2 linked regions of the Microlunatus soli genome follow. The protein of the gene in region 1 interacts with the protein of each later gene in a pairwise test. Links are inferred from orthologs where the notes say so. Each region holds a gene or a part of one and is shown on either strand. Other genes may lie near its edges.

Region 1 (8,130 bases):
CTGGCCGCCATCGGGATCCCCGGCTCGCAGTGCGTGATGATCGGCGACACCCTCGACGATGCCGCAGCCGCAGCCGCCGTCGGGGCCGGCTGCGTCCTGATCTCCGGCGGCTTCACCGACGCGGACCGGCTGGCCGCCACCGGTCTGCCGTTGGCCCACAACCTGGCCGACGCCGTCGCCCTGGCCGCAGACGTCGACCCATCCATGTCGCGTCGGCACTGACAGCTAACCTGAGCCGGTGCACATCCTTGTGACCGGCGCCACCGGCTACGTCGGTCGGTCCGCCGCGCTAGCGCTGACAGCGGACGGACACCGGGTCGATGCCCTCACCCGAGATCCCGGCGCCGAGCGAGCCGTCGAGCTGTCGGATGCCGGAGTCAGATCCGTCCGCGGCGACCTCGGCGATCCCGCTTCACTGACGGCGGCGATCCGAGACGTCGACGCGGTCCTGCACACGGCGTTCGACGCCGATGATCATGTCGGCACCGACCGGGCGCTCTTCGGTGCGCTGCGGACCGCGGACCAGGACGGCCGCCACCGGCACCTGGTCTACACCACCGGCTGTTCGGTATACGGCCCGAGCGATCACCCCGTTCTCACCGAGTCGACGCCGGTAGATCCGGACAACCGGCGGGCACGGCTGGAGGCGGAACTGCGTGCCACCGGGATCCCACACACGATCCTGCGGCCGGCGATGGTGCACGGCGGCGATGCCCGGACCTCGATCGTCGGCCGCTGGTTCGAGGCGGCCCGAGCAGGGCGCCCGGTGCATCACGGACGGCGGGACAAGCGCTGGTCGTGGGTCCACGTCGACGACGTTGCCGACGCCTACCGAGCGGTACTGAGGGACCCTGCCGCACAAGCAGGCAAGGTCTTCCTTCTTGCCGAGGACCAGCCGGTGGAACCGCTGGCCGTGCTCCAGGCCGCAGCCCGGACCGCCGGCCACCGGGGCGCGGTGTCCTTCGCGCCGATCGAGGACGAGATCGCGACCTATCGGGTGTTCGATCACGACGAGATCGTCGACGCCACACAGGCCCGCACGCACCTCGGCTGGACGCCCGGTCGACCGGACGTCCTCGCCGAGCTGTCTGCCTCGTACGCGGCCTGGTCGCGAGCATGACCGCCGCATCGACCGAAGACGGTCCGGCACCAGCCCGACGAGTCATGGTCTACGGCGTCACCGGCAGCGGGAAGTCCACCCTGGCAGCCGAATTGGCCCGCGTCACCGAGTTGCCCGGGATCGCGATCGACGACTTGACCTGGCAACCGGGCTGGGTCCCGGTCGGTAAGGACGAACAGCGCCGGATCATCGGCGAGGTCTGCGCCCAGAACAGCTGGATCCTGGACCACGGCTACGGATCCTGGCTGGATCTGGTCAACGAACGGGTCGAGTTGATCATCGGGCTGGACTATCCGCGGTGGTTGTCGTTGGGTCGACTGATCAGGCGGACCGTCGGCAATGCCCTGACCAAGAAGCCGATGTGCAACGGCAATGTCGAGCGGCTGGACCGGATCCTCGCCAAGGACTCGATCATCCGCTGGCACTTCCATTCCTTTGCCAAGAAGCGTCGACGGCTCCGGCAATGGGCCGCCGACCCGGACGGCCCACAGGTGCTGTTGTTCAGCCGCCCGGCGCAGGTCGAACGCTGGCTGCGGGCGCAGGTGCCCGGCGGGGTCCGGAGCTGATCGCTTCCGAGCCGAGGACCTGTTGCGCATGACGCATCTCCGCAGGCTTCGGAGCCGGGCAGGGCAACGGACACCACAGAACACGGCATCTCGTGCGGCGGCTCCGTCCCGGAGGTGGAACCTCTAGCGGGACGGTACTTGCTCCGGTGGGAGCAGATCAGAGCATGGTCCGCGGGGATTGGGTGGATTTGTGGTGTGAACTCGGTCCATAATCCACCCGCTGTCGGCTTTGTCGGTGCTCGGCGAGTGCCGCCCGATTCCTCGTCACCTAGCGGTTGTGAACCACGCAATTTGCGATCTCAGCGGGCCCGAAGCGGAGTGCCTCCCGCTCAGGTGGTCGGTCTGGGCGGAATGAGATCGTGATGTGCAGGGATTCTCCGGCAGCACTGATGACCGATCGGTGCCGGCGCAGCGAGGGAAGTTTCCGCCGGAACCTCCCACTGTGGAGCACCACACCTGATCGCGCGGTCATCGATCTCCAATGACACAGCGATCCCAGTCGCGGTCGGATGCCCGATTGGGTTGTCCGGAGGGTCTGTCCGCCAGGGTCTGCTTGCGGGCGGTGTCGGCCAGCGTCGACCGAGGAGCGCTCTACGGGCGCGGCTTCGACGTCAAGTGAGCCTTGTCGCGGAGGATTCAGTGCATGTCTGGTGAGCATTACGTCTCGGTCGGTGGCGAGGTCAGGCTGTTCGTTCGCGAGCTGGGTGACCGCGGCCGTGACCGGCCGTCTCTGCTTGTGCTGCACGGCGGCCCGGATGTCGGGCATAGCTATCGGCTGCCCGGGGTGGAACGACTTGCAGCCGATCATCATGTGGTCTTGTTCGACTTCCGCGGCTGTGGTCGAAGCAGCTGCGGTCTGGCAGTGGAGGAACTTCAGCCCGAGTTGGTGGTTCAGACACGCATCGGCTCATCGCAGCCCTTTCCCTTGGACCGGTCGACCTGCTCGGATTCTCGACCGGGGGACGGGCTGCAACCGCGTTCGTGGAGCGCCATCCTGAGGATGTCCGGCGGTTGATCCTGGCGTCCACGAGTGCCTATCCCAGTTCTGACGGCGAGCAGTACCTGCAGGACTGGGCGGAGTACCAGCGACGCCTGGAGGGTGAGCGGGCGGCAGAAGGGGGTCGGTTCGTCAGTGGTGGGTTCGGTCCGCGGCGCGTAGGGACCCGAGCTGCGTCGTGGCGCGGCCGGGATGACACGAACGAGGAGTTCGTCACACTGCCATCACCTGCGACATCGCGACCAGTGAGCACCGGTCCGCTGAGGGATCCCTACTGAGGCGTCGATTCCACGATGATCTGCACGACAAACGGCAGCCCCGCCGGACGAACCGCTGGATGACGGATGGCGGTTTCAACCGATCGTCACCGGGCACTCGATAACGATCGATTCCGGCACCCGATCGACGACAGCAGCGGCGGACCTCGGTATCTCCCCGATCGGCCCCTGATCCTCGGGTTATCCCGACTGTGCACGACTCTCCTGAGAGCTACATTGCTGGTATGTCAGTTCCGTCGTACGAGGCCCGGCGCGATGCCGCCGCGGCGATGGGGGCACGCCAGGAACTGGGGCCCGAATACGAAGCACAGATCGCCGCCGGCCTCGCCGAGCGGGTCGAGCACGCCGTCTGGCAACAGCACCAGCACGGCAGTCAGTACGCCCAGATCGAGCTCGCCAAGATCCACGACGAGCGAGCGAGCCGCGCTCAACGCTTCGCGCTGGCGATCATCTCGCTCGGCACGGGCATCCCGCTCACCGCGATCGGTGCGGAGCTGGTCCAACCCGGACTGCTGGGCATCGGCGTGACCTGGGCCGGCATCGTCGGCGTGAACGCCGTCTTCGCCCTCCGCGATCGCAACCGCCGGCAGTCACCGCACCGCTGAGCACATCACCGACCGAATCCCGGGGAGCCCTTTTGGTCCCGCGGACGCTCTGACCTACCCGGATAGCACACCTTGGCGGGAAGTCGGAGAGGAAGCCGTGCCGATGCCGATGGACCAGCGGGGCTGTGGTCTGCAAAAGCCGGGACGGACCGTGGCGTACCGGTTCGTCCAGCGGTCGCGCCGTTAGGCTGGGGGTCCGGGCAGGGTGCGTCCGAGCTGTCCGTGCATGACACGGCTGGGACACGGTCGCCCGGTCTGACTTATGCGATTTTCTAGGAAGGCAAGATCTGTGGCCAGTATTGAGTTCGTCGACGCACGCGAGATCCTCGATTCGCGCGGTAACCCGACCGTCGAGGTCGAGGTCCTGCTCGACGACGGCGCCGAGGGTCGCGCAGCGGTTCCGTCCGGCGCCTCGACCGGTGCCTTCGAGGCCGTCGAGTTGCGGGACGGCGAGCAGCGCTACGGCGGCAAGGGCGTCACCAAGGCCGTTGCCGGTGTGATCGACCAGATCGGTCCCGAGGTGGTCGGCTTCGACGCCTCCGAGCAGCGACTGATCGACCAGACCATGCTCGACCTGGACGGCACCCCCAACAAGGCCAAGCTCGGTGCCAACGCCATCCTCGGCGTCTCGCTCGCCGTTGCTCATGCCGCCGCCCAGTCGGCGGAGTTGCCGCTCTACCGTTACCTCGGCGGACCGAACGCGCACACCCTGCCGGTGCCGATGATGAACATCATGAACGGTGGGGCGCACGCCGACTCCGACGTCGACGTCCAGGAGTTCATGATCGCTCCGATCGGCGCGGCGACCTACGCCGAGGCGTTGGAGAGCGGCGTCTCGGTCTACCACAGCCTCAAGTCGGTGCTGAAGAAGCAGGGCCTGTCGACCGGACTCGGTGACGAGGGCGGCTTCGCGCCGAACCTGCCGAAGAACGTCGCAGCCCTGGAGCTCATCGCCGAGGCGATCGACAAGGCCGGCCTCAAGATCGGCACCGACATCGCGCTCGCGCTCGACGTCGCCAGCACCGAGTTCTTCGCCGACGGCGCCTACACCTTCGAAGGCAAGAAGTTGTCCGCCGACGAGATGACCGCGATCTACGAGCAGTGGATGAAGGATTTCCCGATCGTCTCGATCGAGGATCCGCTGGCCGAGGACGACTGGGCGGGCTGGAGCAATCTGGTCAGCAGGATCGGGGACAAGGTGCAGATCGTCGGCGACGACCTGTTCGTCACCAACGTCGAGCGGCTGCAGCGCGGCATCGACGAGGCCGCTGCCAACGCGTTGCTGGTCAAGGTCAACCAGATCGGCACTCTGACCGAGACCTTCGACGCTGTTGATCTTGCTCACCGTTCGCAGTTCCATTGCATGATGAGCCACCGGTCGGGGGAGACCGAGGACACCACGATCGCCGACCTCGCCGTCGCCACCAACGTCGGCCAGATCAAGTCCGGCGCCCCGGCCCGTACCGACCGGGTGGCCAAGTACAACCAACTGTTGCGGATCGAGGAGGACCTCGACGACGCGGCCCGCTACGCCGGAGCTGCAGCGTTCCCGCGCTACCAGGCTGCGAACTGAGGTAGCAGATGCCGAATTCGCGCCGCCCGAATCGACCCGGCCCCGGACGCAGCACCGGAACCGGACGTAACCCCGGGACCAGCCGCAGCGCTGGGACGGGCCGGTCGGGCGCGCGCGGATCCGCGGCCAAGAGCTCGGCCGGCAAGGCCGGGACCAAACGGACCGGCAGCAACCGCCGGTCCGGGGCCTCGCACAAGCCCACCACGCCGGCACAGTCCCAGACGGTTTCGGAGCCGACGGTCACCCGGGAGGAGTCGCCGACCGGCGCTGTCGCCCGTCGACGCGCCAGTCTGACCACCCGGGCGATCGCGCTCGCGGTCGTGGTGTTGATCTTGACCATCTCGTACGCGTCCAGCCTGCGGGTCTACTTCAAGCAACGCCAGGACATCGCCGACACCAAACAGCAGATCATCAACGCCCAACGCAACATCAGCGAACTCAGCAATGAGATCTCTCGCTGGAACGATCCCAACTACGTCCGCACCCAGGCTCGTGACCGGCTCGGCTGGGTGGTCCCCGGTGAACGCGGATACCGCGTCATCGGGGCCGACGGCCAGCCTGTCACCGGCGACACGGAGATCGCCGCCGAGAAGACCAGCAACGCTCCGAAGAAGGCCTGGTACACCAAGATGTGGGGCTCGGTGGAGACCGCCGACGACCCGCGGCCGGCCAAGAAGGACGACCCGGCCGACAAGCCGCCGATCACCGAGAAGACCAAACGCCGCTGACCCGTCAGTTTGTCCCCGACATGCCCGGCATGTCGGGGACAAACTGACGGGTCAGCGGAATGGGTGGCCGCTGGCCCAGCCGTCGACCACGGTTCGAGGTACCGTTCTCAGGAAATCCCTTCCTGGCAAGGGAAAGCGTACGGCGTTCGGGCAGGTGAAGCAGGCCTGGCGGGCCGGTGCTGCACGGTTGATCATGCTTGACCTGATGGCTACCCGATCAGTCCATATCGCCGGCTGCGTCCACGAGCGTTCGAAGGATCGCAGCTGCGGCCACACGCTCGAGCCGGTCCGCGCCGTCCGATCCCGATGCGATCGGCAACCGCAGTTACTCCGAACGGCGCTCCGACTGAGAGACTGGACCGGTGCTGGAACCATTCACCGAAGCCGACGAGGCCGCCGTCCACGCCCAACTGGGCCGGGTGCCGCGCGGTGTTGCCGGTGTCGCTCATCGCTGCCCCTGCGGGAAACCAGCCGTGCTGGCGACCGAGCCGCGGCTGCCGGACGGGACGCCGTTCCCGACCACCTATTACCTGACCTGTCCGCGGGCGACCGCGGCCATCTCGACCCTGGAATCCGACGGTCGGATGGCGGAGATGACCGAGCGGCTCAGCACCGACGCCGAGCTGGCGGCCGGCTACCGTGCGGCACACCAGGCCTATCTCGCGGATCGGCAAGCCCTGGGTCGAGGACCGAGCGCCGAGGTCCCCGAGATCGACGGGATCAGTGCCGGTGGAATGCCGGACCGGGTCAAGTGTCTGCACGCGCTGGCGGCGCACTCGTTGGCCGCCGGACCGGGTGTCAATCCGGTGGGCGACGAGGCGGTCGCCGAGATCGGCAACTTCTGGCAGCGGCCGTGCCTGACCGATCCGGACGATGATCAGCAGGAAACCTCGGCGCCGGGCAGCGGCCGATGACCGGCGGTCCGGTGGCGATCGTCGACTGCGGCACCAACACCATCCGGCTGCTGATCGCCGAGTCCGACGGTCGCGGCGGCCTGCGGGAGCTGGACCGTCGGATGGAGATCGTCCGGCTGGGCCAAGGGGTCGACGCGACCGGCAGCTTCCTGCCGGAGGCGTTGCAGCGGACGTTCGCCGCGACCGAACGCTACGCAGGCGTGATCACCGAACACGGTGTTGATCTTGAACGGATCCGGTTCGTCGCCACCTCGGCAAGCCGGGACGTCAGCAACCGCGAGGAATTCTTCGCGGGCATCAGCACCCGTCTCGGCGTGATTCCGCAGGTGATCACCGGCGACGAGGAAGCGCGGCTGTCCTTCGCCGGTGCGTTGTCGGGGGCGAACGAACCCGCCGGGCCGGTGCTGGTCACCGACATCGGCGGTGGCTCCACGGAGTTGATCATCGGGAACGCCGCCGGTGAGCCGAGCCGGGGGATTTCACTGGACATCGGCTCGGTCCGCATCACCGAACGCTTCTGGTCCGCCGACCCGCCGACAGTCGACGATCGTGCCCGGGCAACCCGGCTGATCGACGAGCTGTTGGACGACAGCGGTATCGCCTTCTCCGAGGTCCGGACCTGGATCGGTGTCGCCGGCACGCTGACCACGCTTGCCGCGATCGATCTCGACCTGGCCGACTACGACCGGACGCTGGTCCACGGCCACCGCGTCGGCCGCGACCGGGTGACGGCGATCGCCGCCGCACTCGCGGCCTCCAGCAGCGAACAGATCCGCGGCCGCAACGGCGTCCATCCGCAACGCGCCGATGTGATCACCGCCGGCGCCCTGATCGCCGGCCGGATCGGCTCCCGACTGATGGTCGACGCCCTGATCGTCAGCGAGTCCGACATCCTGGACGGCGCCGCTCTCGATCTGCTCCGAGCAGCCGGCGCCGGCCAAGGGGCCTGAGCCTGTCGAGGGACCGATCCGCAACCCAAGGGCCCTGAGCTTGTCGAAGGGCCGAAGACCGTCCGAGCGGTCGCACCCTTCGACAGGCTCAGGGATCTTGGATGCTCGGCAACGGCGCATGAAACAATCGCCCGGTGACCACGTACGCGATCACCGTCATCGCCCAGGACCGGCCGGGCATCATCGCGCGGGTCGCCGCCGCCTTGGCCGCCGAGCAGCTCAATCTCGCCGACTCGTCGATGACTGTGCTCCGTGGCCAGCTGGCGATGACCCTGATCTGCACCGGCCAGGCCGAGCTCGAACGCGTCCGCGCGGCGATGACCGATGCGGCCGCCGACGATCTGATCATCCATGTCCATCTGATCGACGGTGCGGCATCGGTGACCGGCACGGGGCCGA
Region 2 (8,065 bases), 5.0 Mb from region 1 along the record:
GGCCGACGGCGAAGGCTGCGATCTCGATCATCGACAGGTCGGCGGCGACCTGGGACAGCACCCCGTCGGTCTGCGGCAGGTGCCGGTCGATGATGATCTTCGCCTGGGGATCAGCGCGTAGGTCCTTCAAGGGTGTGTGCACGCTGAGCCGCCCCTGCGGATAGTCGGACCGTTTCGGCGGTCCCTGACGGGAGCTCTCGACCTGCGGCCACTGGACGCGGATCTGAAGGTGATCTCGGGTCGCCGGCCCGCTCTGCGGCAGGCCGAGCCGCTCGTACTGTTCGGGCGGCGCCTCGTTGACGCGGAAGAGATCCAGCATCGCCTCGATCATCCGCAGCTCGAGTTGATCATCGATCATCGGATGTTGCTGTTCGGGGTCGGTCTGCAGATCGAAGAGCAGGGTGCCGAAGGCGTACGGGCTGGTCATCGCCTGACCGTCCACCTTCAACACCGGGACACCCTTGGTGAAGCCGAACGGTCCGGCGAGTTCTGCTCCGCGCAGCTCGGCGGGGGTGAACCGACCACGCATGTGGGTCGGCATCAGGGTGTGCTCGGCCAGCGGTCGGTTCTCCGGGGTGTGCGGTGCCCGCATGTAGACGTACCGGCCGTCGGTCACGCTGACGTGACCGCCGAAGGCGCCGAACAGTCCGGCCTCGCGCACCGGCTCGTCGTCCGCGATCGTCTGCCGCAGTGATCGGCCGAGCATGTCCGGTGTCGGCTCGAGACCGAAGTAGTCCAGCAGGGTCGGAGCGAAGTCGATGGTCTGCACCAACGAGCCACGCCGCTCACCCTGTACCCGGCTGCGTGGATCCCAGATGAACAACGGGGTGTGGATGGTCTCGTCGTACCACGGTTGGACGTTCTTGCCCCACCACCCGTGCTCGCCGAGCAGGAAGCCGTGATCGGTGCAGACGATCAGCATCGTGTCGTCCCAGAGATCAAGATCGTCCATCGTGTCCAGCACTCGGCCCAGCGACTCGTCACACATCGACAGCAGGGACGCATACTCATAGCGCAGGTGCTCGACTTCACCGTCGGATTCCAGCACCTGCTTGTAGTCCGGCCAGTCGAAGTCCGGGCCGTCGTAGTCGTGCGGATAGTGCTTCTTGTGTTGTTCGTAGCTGTAGAACGGCTCGTGCGGGTCGAAGGTCTCGATCTGGACGAACCAGTTGTCCTGATCATGGTTGGTGCGCAGGAAGTGCAGGCCGGCGTCGAAGGTCTTGGTCTGCGGGTGATCATCGACCTCGCTCAGATACTGCCGGTTGATCACGTCCTGCCGATACATCGGGCTCCGCATCGCCTTCAGGTTGGGCGCGTCCTCCGGGTCGGCGACGTGGCCCTTCCAGGCGTCGCCCTCCTGTCCGCGGAAGAACTCGTAGCTGCAGTAGCGGTTGTGGTAGGTAGCGCCGCCGTCCTCCCAGTAGTGCTGATGATCGGTGACCAGGTGGGTGTAGATGCCGTTGTCCTGCAGCAACTCCGGCATCGAGTCGTCGAAGGGTTCGAGCGGGCCCCAGCCGCGGTGCAGGAAGTTGTGCCGGCCGGTGTGGATCTCCCGACGGGCCGGCATGCACGGCATGCTGCCGGCATAGCAGGTGTCGAAGGTCGCGGTCCGTTCGGCGAGCCGACGAAAGTTCGGCGCGTGCACCCAGTCGTTTCCGTACGGCGGCAGGAACCGCTTGTTCAGGGTGTCGAACATGACCATGATCGCCTTCATGCCTCAGTCATTCCTCTCGTCGGTCGGTTCGGAGTTCATCGAAGGGATGGAGGTCCCTGAGCCTGTCGCAGTGGTCCCTCAGCCTGTCGAAGGGACGGTCCCGCCCAATTCGGTCAGCATCCGCTGCAGCCAGTCGATCCAGGCATCGATCGAGGCGGCTCCGTGCAGATGACTCAGCTCCCGCACCCGGTCGACCATCGCCGTGTCGACTCCCTCGATCGGGTCCAGATCGGTGATCGTCCGGTCGCGGGTCCGGAATCGGGCGACCTGTGCCCGCCGGCATTCCAACTCGGTCCGGATCAGCCGCAGCAGCGCGTCGTGGTCCAGCGGGCCACCGAAGGTGAACCGGACCATGAACTCGGGATCCTGGAAGCGGGTCGACGGCTCGTACGGGCCGGTCACCCAATCCCGCAGCACCTGCTCCCCCGACGCTGTCAGCCGGTAGATCTTGGAGTCCGGCCGGCCGTCGTTGACCGAGACCTGGTAACTCACCCACCCGGAGTCGACCATCCGCGACAGCAGTCGATAGATCTGGCTGAGGTGCACCTTGTTCTTCAGGAACCGGCCCTCGACCTCCAGATGCTTGGCCAGCTCGTATCCGCTGAAGGGTCGCCAGGACAGCAGCCCGAGGATCACGTGCTCGAACTTCACCCGGCCTCCTCGCCCATAGGTGAAAACTCATATAGATGAGAAGTGTTATATGTGATCGCGACTGATCGCGTCAAGACCCGGCCGCCGAGGGTGGTACTCGCAGGGAAAGCTACGGCCTTGGCGATCCGCCCGACGACCAGCAGAGTTGGGGCCATGGGCACGAACGACTTGGGCGAATTCCTGCGGGCTCGACGGGCCGGACTCACCCCGGATGCGGTCGGACTGCCGATCGACCTCGGCACCGGTCGCCGGGTCACCGGTCTGCGCCGTAGTGAGGTCGCGCAGCTGGCCGGGGTGAGCACCGAGTACTACACCCGACTCGAACAGGGCCGTGCCCGGCAGCCGTCCGAACAGGTGTTGCAGGCCCTCGCCGAGGCATTGCAGTTCGACGACATCGAGCGCCGCCACCTGTTCGCCCTCGCCGGAACGACCGCCGGGCACGCCGACCGGACCGGGTCTGTGTCACGGCTCCGGCCGGCACTCCGTCAGGTGCTGGACTCGATGGAGCTGGCTCCCGCCTTCGTCAGCGACCGGGACCTGACCGTCGTCGGCGGCAACACGCTGTGGCGGTTGCTGTTTCCCGAGGTGGCCGAGCTACCCCGCCGGGAACGCAGCATGGCGCGCTGGACACTGCTGGATCCGCGGGCACGGCTGGTCTGGAACGACTGGGAACGGGTCGCCCGCGACTACGTCCACGGGTTGCGACTGGCTGCCGCCGCGCAGCCCCGCAACCAACGCATCGCCGCCCTGATCGGCGAGCTGATGATGCGCTCGGCCGAGTTCCCGGCCTGGTGGTCCGAGCACCGCGTGCAGGAACGCAGCACCGGCCTCAAGCGGCTACATCACCCCGTCGTCGGTGACCTCGAGCTGCAGTACGAGATCTTCACCTCCGTCGCCGACCCAGGCCAATCTCTCGTCGTCTATTCTGCGCCGGCCGGCTCACCGTCACAGGAACGGCTCCGGCTACTGGCCAGCTGGGGCACCGAACCCGCCACCGAGCGGACCCAGCACACCGTCACTCAGGACACCGTCACCGAGTCCTGATCATCGCCCGTCCTCGGGCACCACGCACCGATCCATTCCCACCCGACCCCGACAGCCAGGGGTCGATGTCGACGTGCCCAGGCACGCCCGGCAGCCAGTCCCATCCTCGAAAGGACCCCAACCATGAGCAAGACCTTCCTGATCACCGGCGTCAGCACCGGCCTCGGCCTGGCCATCGCCCGGCGAGCCCTGGCGGCCGGCCATCGCGTCGCCGGCACCGTCCGGACCGAACGGCATGCGGCCGCGTTCCAGGCGTTGGATCCGGACCGCGCCCGGGCCTTCATCCTCGACCTGGCCGACACGGATCGGATCGAGCCGGCGGTCCGTGCCGCCGAGGCGGAGCTGGGACCGATCGACGTCCTGGTGGCCAACGCCGGCTACGGCCTCGAAGGCACCTTCGAGGAGTCCTCGATGGCCGAGCTGCGCCACCAGTTCGAGGTGAACGTCTTCGGCACGGTGGCGACGGTGAAGGCGGTGCTGCCGGCCATGCGGGAACGGCGCGACGGCCAGATCTTCGTGATCACCTCGATGGGTGGGCACACCACCTTCCCCGGGCTGGCGTTCTACGAAGGCAGCAAGCATGCGCTGGAAGGGATCACCGACACCCTCGCCCAGGAGGTCAACCAGTTCGGGGTCCGCGTCACTGCCGTTGCCCCGGGCGCATTCAGGACCGACTGGGCAGGCCGATCATTAGTCCGCTCACCACGCAGTATCCCCGACTACGACGCCCTGTTCGATCCGATCCGGACCCGCCGCCAGTCCCTCGCCGGACAGGGCATCGGTGACCCCGATCGCGCCGGCGATGCCGTCCTCAGTCTGCTGGAGGTGGAGAATCCGCCGGTCCATCTGCTGCTCGGCTCCGACGCTGTCCGGCTGGTCGCCGCCGGACGCCGACGGGTCCAGGACGACTTCGACGCCTGGCGGGAACTCAGCCTCTCCACCGACTCCACCGACGGCGGCGTGACGGTCGCCTGACAGCCGGCTACGGGCGGACGATCAGCGCGCGGCGTCGGCCGCGGCCGTGCGCAGCGAACTGACCGTCGCGTTCGGGTCGTCCGCCCCGAACACCGCGGACCCGGCGACGAACGCGTCGGCGCCAGCCTCGGCACTGCGTTCAATGGTCTCGGCCGAGACTCCGCCGTCGACCTGCAGCCAGATGTCCAGACCGGCCTTGCTGATCAGCTCCCGGCTCCGGGTGATCTTGGGCAGCGTCAGGTCCAGGAACTTCTGCCCGCCGAAGCCGGGCTCGACGGTCATGATCAACAGCATGTCGATCTCACCGAGCAGCTCGGCGTAGGGCTCGATCGGGGTGGCCGGTTTGAGTGCCAGCCCGACCCGGGCTCCCTTGGCCCTGATCTCCCGGGCGAGCCGGACCGGCGCCCTGGCTGCCTCCAGATGAAAGGTCACAGACTCCGCCCCGGCCTCGGCGTAGCCGGGTGCCCAGACGTCGGGGTCCTCGATCATCAGGTGGATGTCGAGGAACTTGTCGGTGACGTTGCGGATCGCTTCCACCACAGGTAGTCCGAGGGTGAGGTTGGGCACGAAGTGGTTGTCCATCACGTCGACGTGCAGCGCGTCGGCATCCGGCACCTGCTCGATCGACTGCTGCAGGTTGGCGAAGTCCGCCGACAGCAGGCTCGGCATGATCTTGGGCGAAGTGTTCGTCGTGGCCACGGCGGCGAGTCTACGACGTCGTCCGGACCCGGATCAGACAGGCGAACATCGCGTCGGTGCCATGCCGATGCGGCCACAGCTGCAGGAAGGAACCGAGAGCAGCGTCGTCGACCTCGGGCAGCAACGCGGGAACATCGAGCAATTCCAGATCGGGGCGGTCGCCGACCACCTCGTCGATCACGTCGACGGTCTCCCGTCGGTGCGGCGAACAGGTGACGTAGGCGACGACCCCGCCGGGTCGAGTGGCTCGCAAGGCGGAGCCGAGCAGTGCGGTCTGCAGGGGGTGCAGTTGCTCGACCGAGTCGGCCGTCCGTCGCCAACGCGATTCGGGCCGACGCCGGAGTGCGCCGAGCCCGGTGCAGGGAACGTCGGCGATCACCCGGGCGAACCGGCCGGCGTGCCAGCTCGGACGGGTCCCGTCGGCGACGATCACTTCTCGCGGGTCGGTCGCGGGATAGCCACGCAACGCAGTGCGGACCAACCGGGCGCGGTGCGGCGCGACCTCGCTGGCGACGAACGGCGCATCCTGCTGGCGAGCCAGTCCGGCCAGCAGGGCCGACTTGCCGCCCGGCCCAGCGCACAGATCCAGCCAGGGACCATCGGGTGCCTCGGCGCGGGCCAGGGCGAGCGCGACCAGCTGCGATCCCTCGTCCTGGACACCGGCGCGGCCCTCGGCGACGGCGGCCAGTCGAGCCGGATCGCCGGAGATCGTTGCTGCGTAGGGCGAAAACCGCCCCGGTTCGGCACCGGCGCTGATCAGTTCGGCCACCTCGGCCAGCCCCGGCCGGACCACAAGACTCGTCCCGGCCTGCAGGTTGTTGGCGACGAGCGCGGGTTCGACCTGGTCGACCGGAAGCAACTCGGCATAAGCATCGACGATCCACCGTGGATGCGCGGTACGCAGTGCCAGCTCATCCCAGCTGTCGGCGATGTCGGGGCTGTCGGAACTGATCTTGGACACCCAGGCGGCATAGTCGCGCGCTCCGATCTTGCGCAGCACGGCGTTGACCAGACCGGTGACCCGACGCCCGACGGTCGCTGCGGCCAGGTCGACCGTCGCGCCGACCGCGGCGTGATCGGCGACCCGCATCGACAGCAGCTGATGGCTGCCGAGCCGCAGCAGGTCGAGGACAGCCGGTTGCAGGGTCTTGGTCGACCGTCCGGATGCGTGCTCGATGATCACGTCGTAGCTGCCCTGCATCCGGCAGGTGCCGGAGAACAGTTCGGTGGCGAAGGCGGCGTCGCGGGTGGACAGCTCACGCTCGCGCAGCAACGAACCTAGCACCAGGTTGGCGTAGCCGTCGTCGGCGTGCACCTGTCGCAGCGCTTCGAAGGCGAGCAGCCGGGCGGCGTCGGGATGGCGAGGCCGACGTCGCCCGGCCCGCCCCGCCGCCGGGCCGGGCCCTGGTGGAGTCATGCCCCGAGTCGTTCGTCGGTCGCGAACTGCACGCCGCGGGCCCAGTCCGCGGCGCGCATCGGCTTCTTACCCTGGGCCTGGACGTCGCCGAGCAGCAGGCTGCCGTCACCGGTGCCGACCCGGACGCTCTTCTTGGTGACCTCGAGGGTGCCTGGTGCAAGATCATTCCGCTCGTCCGGTGTCCCGGAGTTGATCTTGAAGTGAGCGCCGCGGAAGGTGCTCCACGCGCCGGGTGCCGGGGAGCAGCCGCGGACCATCCGATCGATCGCGACGGCCGCCAGCTGCCAATCGATCCGGGCGTCCTCGACGGTGATCTTGGGCGCCAAGGAAATGCCATCGGTCGGCTGCGGCTGCGGCTGCAGCGAACCGTCCTCGATGCCGTTCAACGTCCTGACCAGCAGGTCCGCACCGGACACGGCGAGCCGCTGCAGCAGATCGCCGGAAGTGTCCTGCGGGCCGATCGCGTCCTCGATGGTGGCATACACCGGTCCGGCATCCAGCTCCTTGACCAGGGAGAAGGTGGCGGCGCCGGTCGTCGCGTCCCCGTTGATGATCGCGTGCTGCACCGGCGCAGCTCCCCGCCAGGCGGGCAGCAGCGAGAAGTGCAGATTGACCCAGCCGTGCCGAGGGATGTTGATCACCCGCTGCGGGATCAGCGCACCGTAGGCGACCACCGGGCAGCAGTCCGGTGCGAGGTCGGTGAGGCGGGCGATGAAATCGGGATCGCGCGGCCGGTCCGGGCGAAGGATCTCCAGGCCGGCCTCGGCGGCCCGGGCGGCGACCGGACTGGGCTGCAGCTTGCGTCCGCGGCCGCTCGGCGCGTCCGGCCGGGTCAGCACTGCCAGCACCTCGTGATCGGATGCGAGCAGCGCGTCCAGGGACGGGACCGCTGCCTCGGGCGTGCCGGCGAAGACGATTCTCACGCGGTGGATTGTACGAGCCGAGCGGCCGGCGGCCGATTCAGCAGAACAGATCCAGTAGCCGACGGCACTTCGGCGGATCCCAGGTCAGCCCACGCGGGATCCCCCACAGCAGATACGACATCGCGCGCAGCACGATCCAGGAACGGGCCCGATCGTCGGGCAGCCCGGCAGCGGCGACGAAGGTCTCGAACGCCCCGAGCACATCGGTCCGGTCCGGCAGTTCGTCCAATCGGTCCCACAGCACCCGGGCGAAGTCGTACTCCGGGTCGCCGCGCAGCAGCACCGGGTCGACAACCAACCAGGGTGCCCGTTCGGCGGCCAGGACCTGATCAGAGTGCAGGTCGCCGTCCACCGCACGCCCGAGCACCGTCTCGGTCGCCCGTTCGGCCGCCAATTCCAGAGCACGGTCCAGTTGAGTGCGCGGCGTCGGACCGTCCAGTGCCGACCAGTCGCGTTCGAACTTCTCGGTGTGCGCTCGGGCGATCGAGGCCGTCGATCGCACCTCGTCCGGCACCGGTACCGCGAGCTCACCGACCAGGCCGGCAATGATCGGGATCGCCACCCCGAGCGGCTCCGACCGCAGCGTCCGGGTGCCGTCCAGTCGCTCCAACAGCATGGCTCGGTCGGCGTGGTCGACGTCGA

The links.
Region 2: the proteins of eno (region 1) and rpe interact in binary tests that used the Escherichia coli proteins (3 or more experiments, as listed by UniProt). The link is inferred for Microlunatus soli from one-to-one orthologs.

Annotation. Positions count from the first base shown.
Region 1 is NZ_LT629772.1:1,493,541-1,501,670, reverse strand. The notes cover bases 3,059-5,997. They hold eno (phosphopyruvate hydratase), read left to right. Parts: upstream 3,059-3,855; coding sequence 3,856-5,139; downstream 5,140-5,997. Other genes in these bases: BLU38_RS07030 (FtsB family cell division protein), read left to right, coding at 5,148-5,867; BLU38_RS07040 (hypothetical protein), read left to right, coding at 3,186-3,566. Also shown: BLU38_RS07060 (HAD family hydrolase), read left to right, coding at 1-222; BLU38_RS07055 (NAD-dependent epimerase/dehydratase family protein), read left to right, coding at 239-1,120; BLU38_RS07050 (P-loop NTPase family protein), read left to right, coding at 1,117-1,686; BLU38_RS32295 (alpha/beta fold hydrolase), read left to right, coding at 2,330-2,701; BLU38_RS32290 (alpha/beta fold hydrolase), read left to right, coding at 2,596-2,961; BLU38_RS07025 (DUF501 domain-containing protein), read left to right, coding at 6,230-6,781; BLU38_RS07020 (Ppx/GppA phosphatase family protein), read left to right, coding at 6,778-7,731; BLU38_RS07015 (glycine cleavage system protein R), read left to right, coding at 7,866-8,130. UniProt on the Escherichia coli protein: Catalyzes the reversible conversion of 2-phosphoglycerate (2-PG) into phosphoenolpyruvate (PEP). It is essential for the degradation of carbohydrates via glycolysis.
Region 2 is NZ_LT629772.1:6,513,264-6,521,328, forward strand. The notes cover bases 3,230-6,103. They hold rpe (ribulose-phosphate 3-epimerase), read right to left. Parts: upstream 5,054-6,103; coding sequence 4,406-5,053; downstream 3,230-4,405. Other genes in these bases: BLU38_RS29770 (helix-turn-helix transcriptional regulator), read left to right, coding at 3,230-3,409; BLU38_RS29775 (oxidoreductase), read left to right, coding at 3,533-4,384; BLU38_RS29785 (RsmB/NOP family class I SAM-dependent RNA methyltransferase), read right to left, coding at 5,094-6,103. Also shown: BLU38_RS29760 (sulfatase), read right to left, coding at 1-1,714; BLU38_RS29765 (PadR family transcriptional regulator), read right to left, coding at 1,793-2,365; more of BLU38_RS29770, read left to right, coding at 2,519-3,229; more of BLU38_RS29785, read right to left, coding at 6,104-6,500; fmt (methionyl-tRNA formyltransferase), read right to left, coding at 6,497-7,423; BLU38_RS29795 (aminoglycoside phosphotransferase family protein), read right to left, coding at 7,461-8,065. UniProt on the Escherichia coli protein: Catalyzes the reversible epimerization of D-ribulose 5-phosphate to D-xylulose 5-phosphate.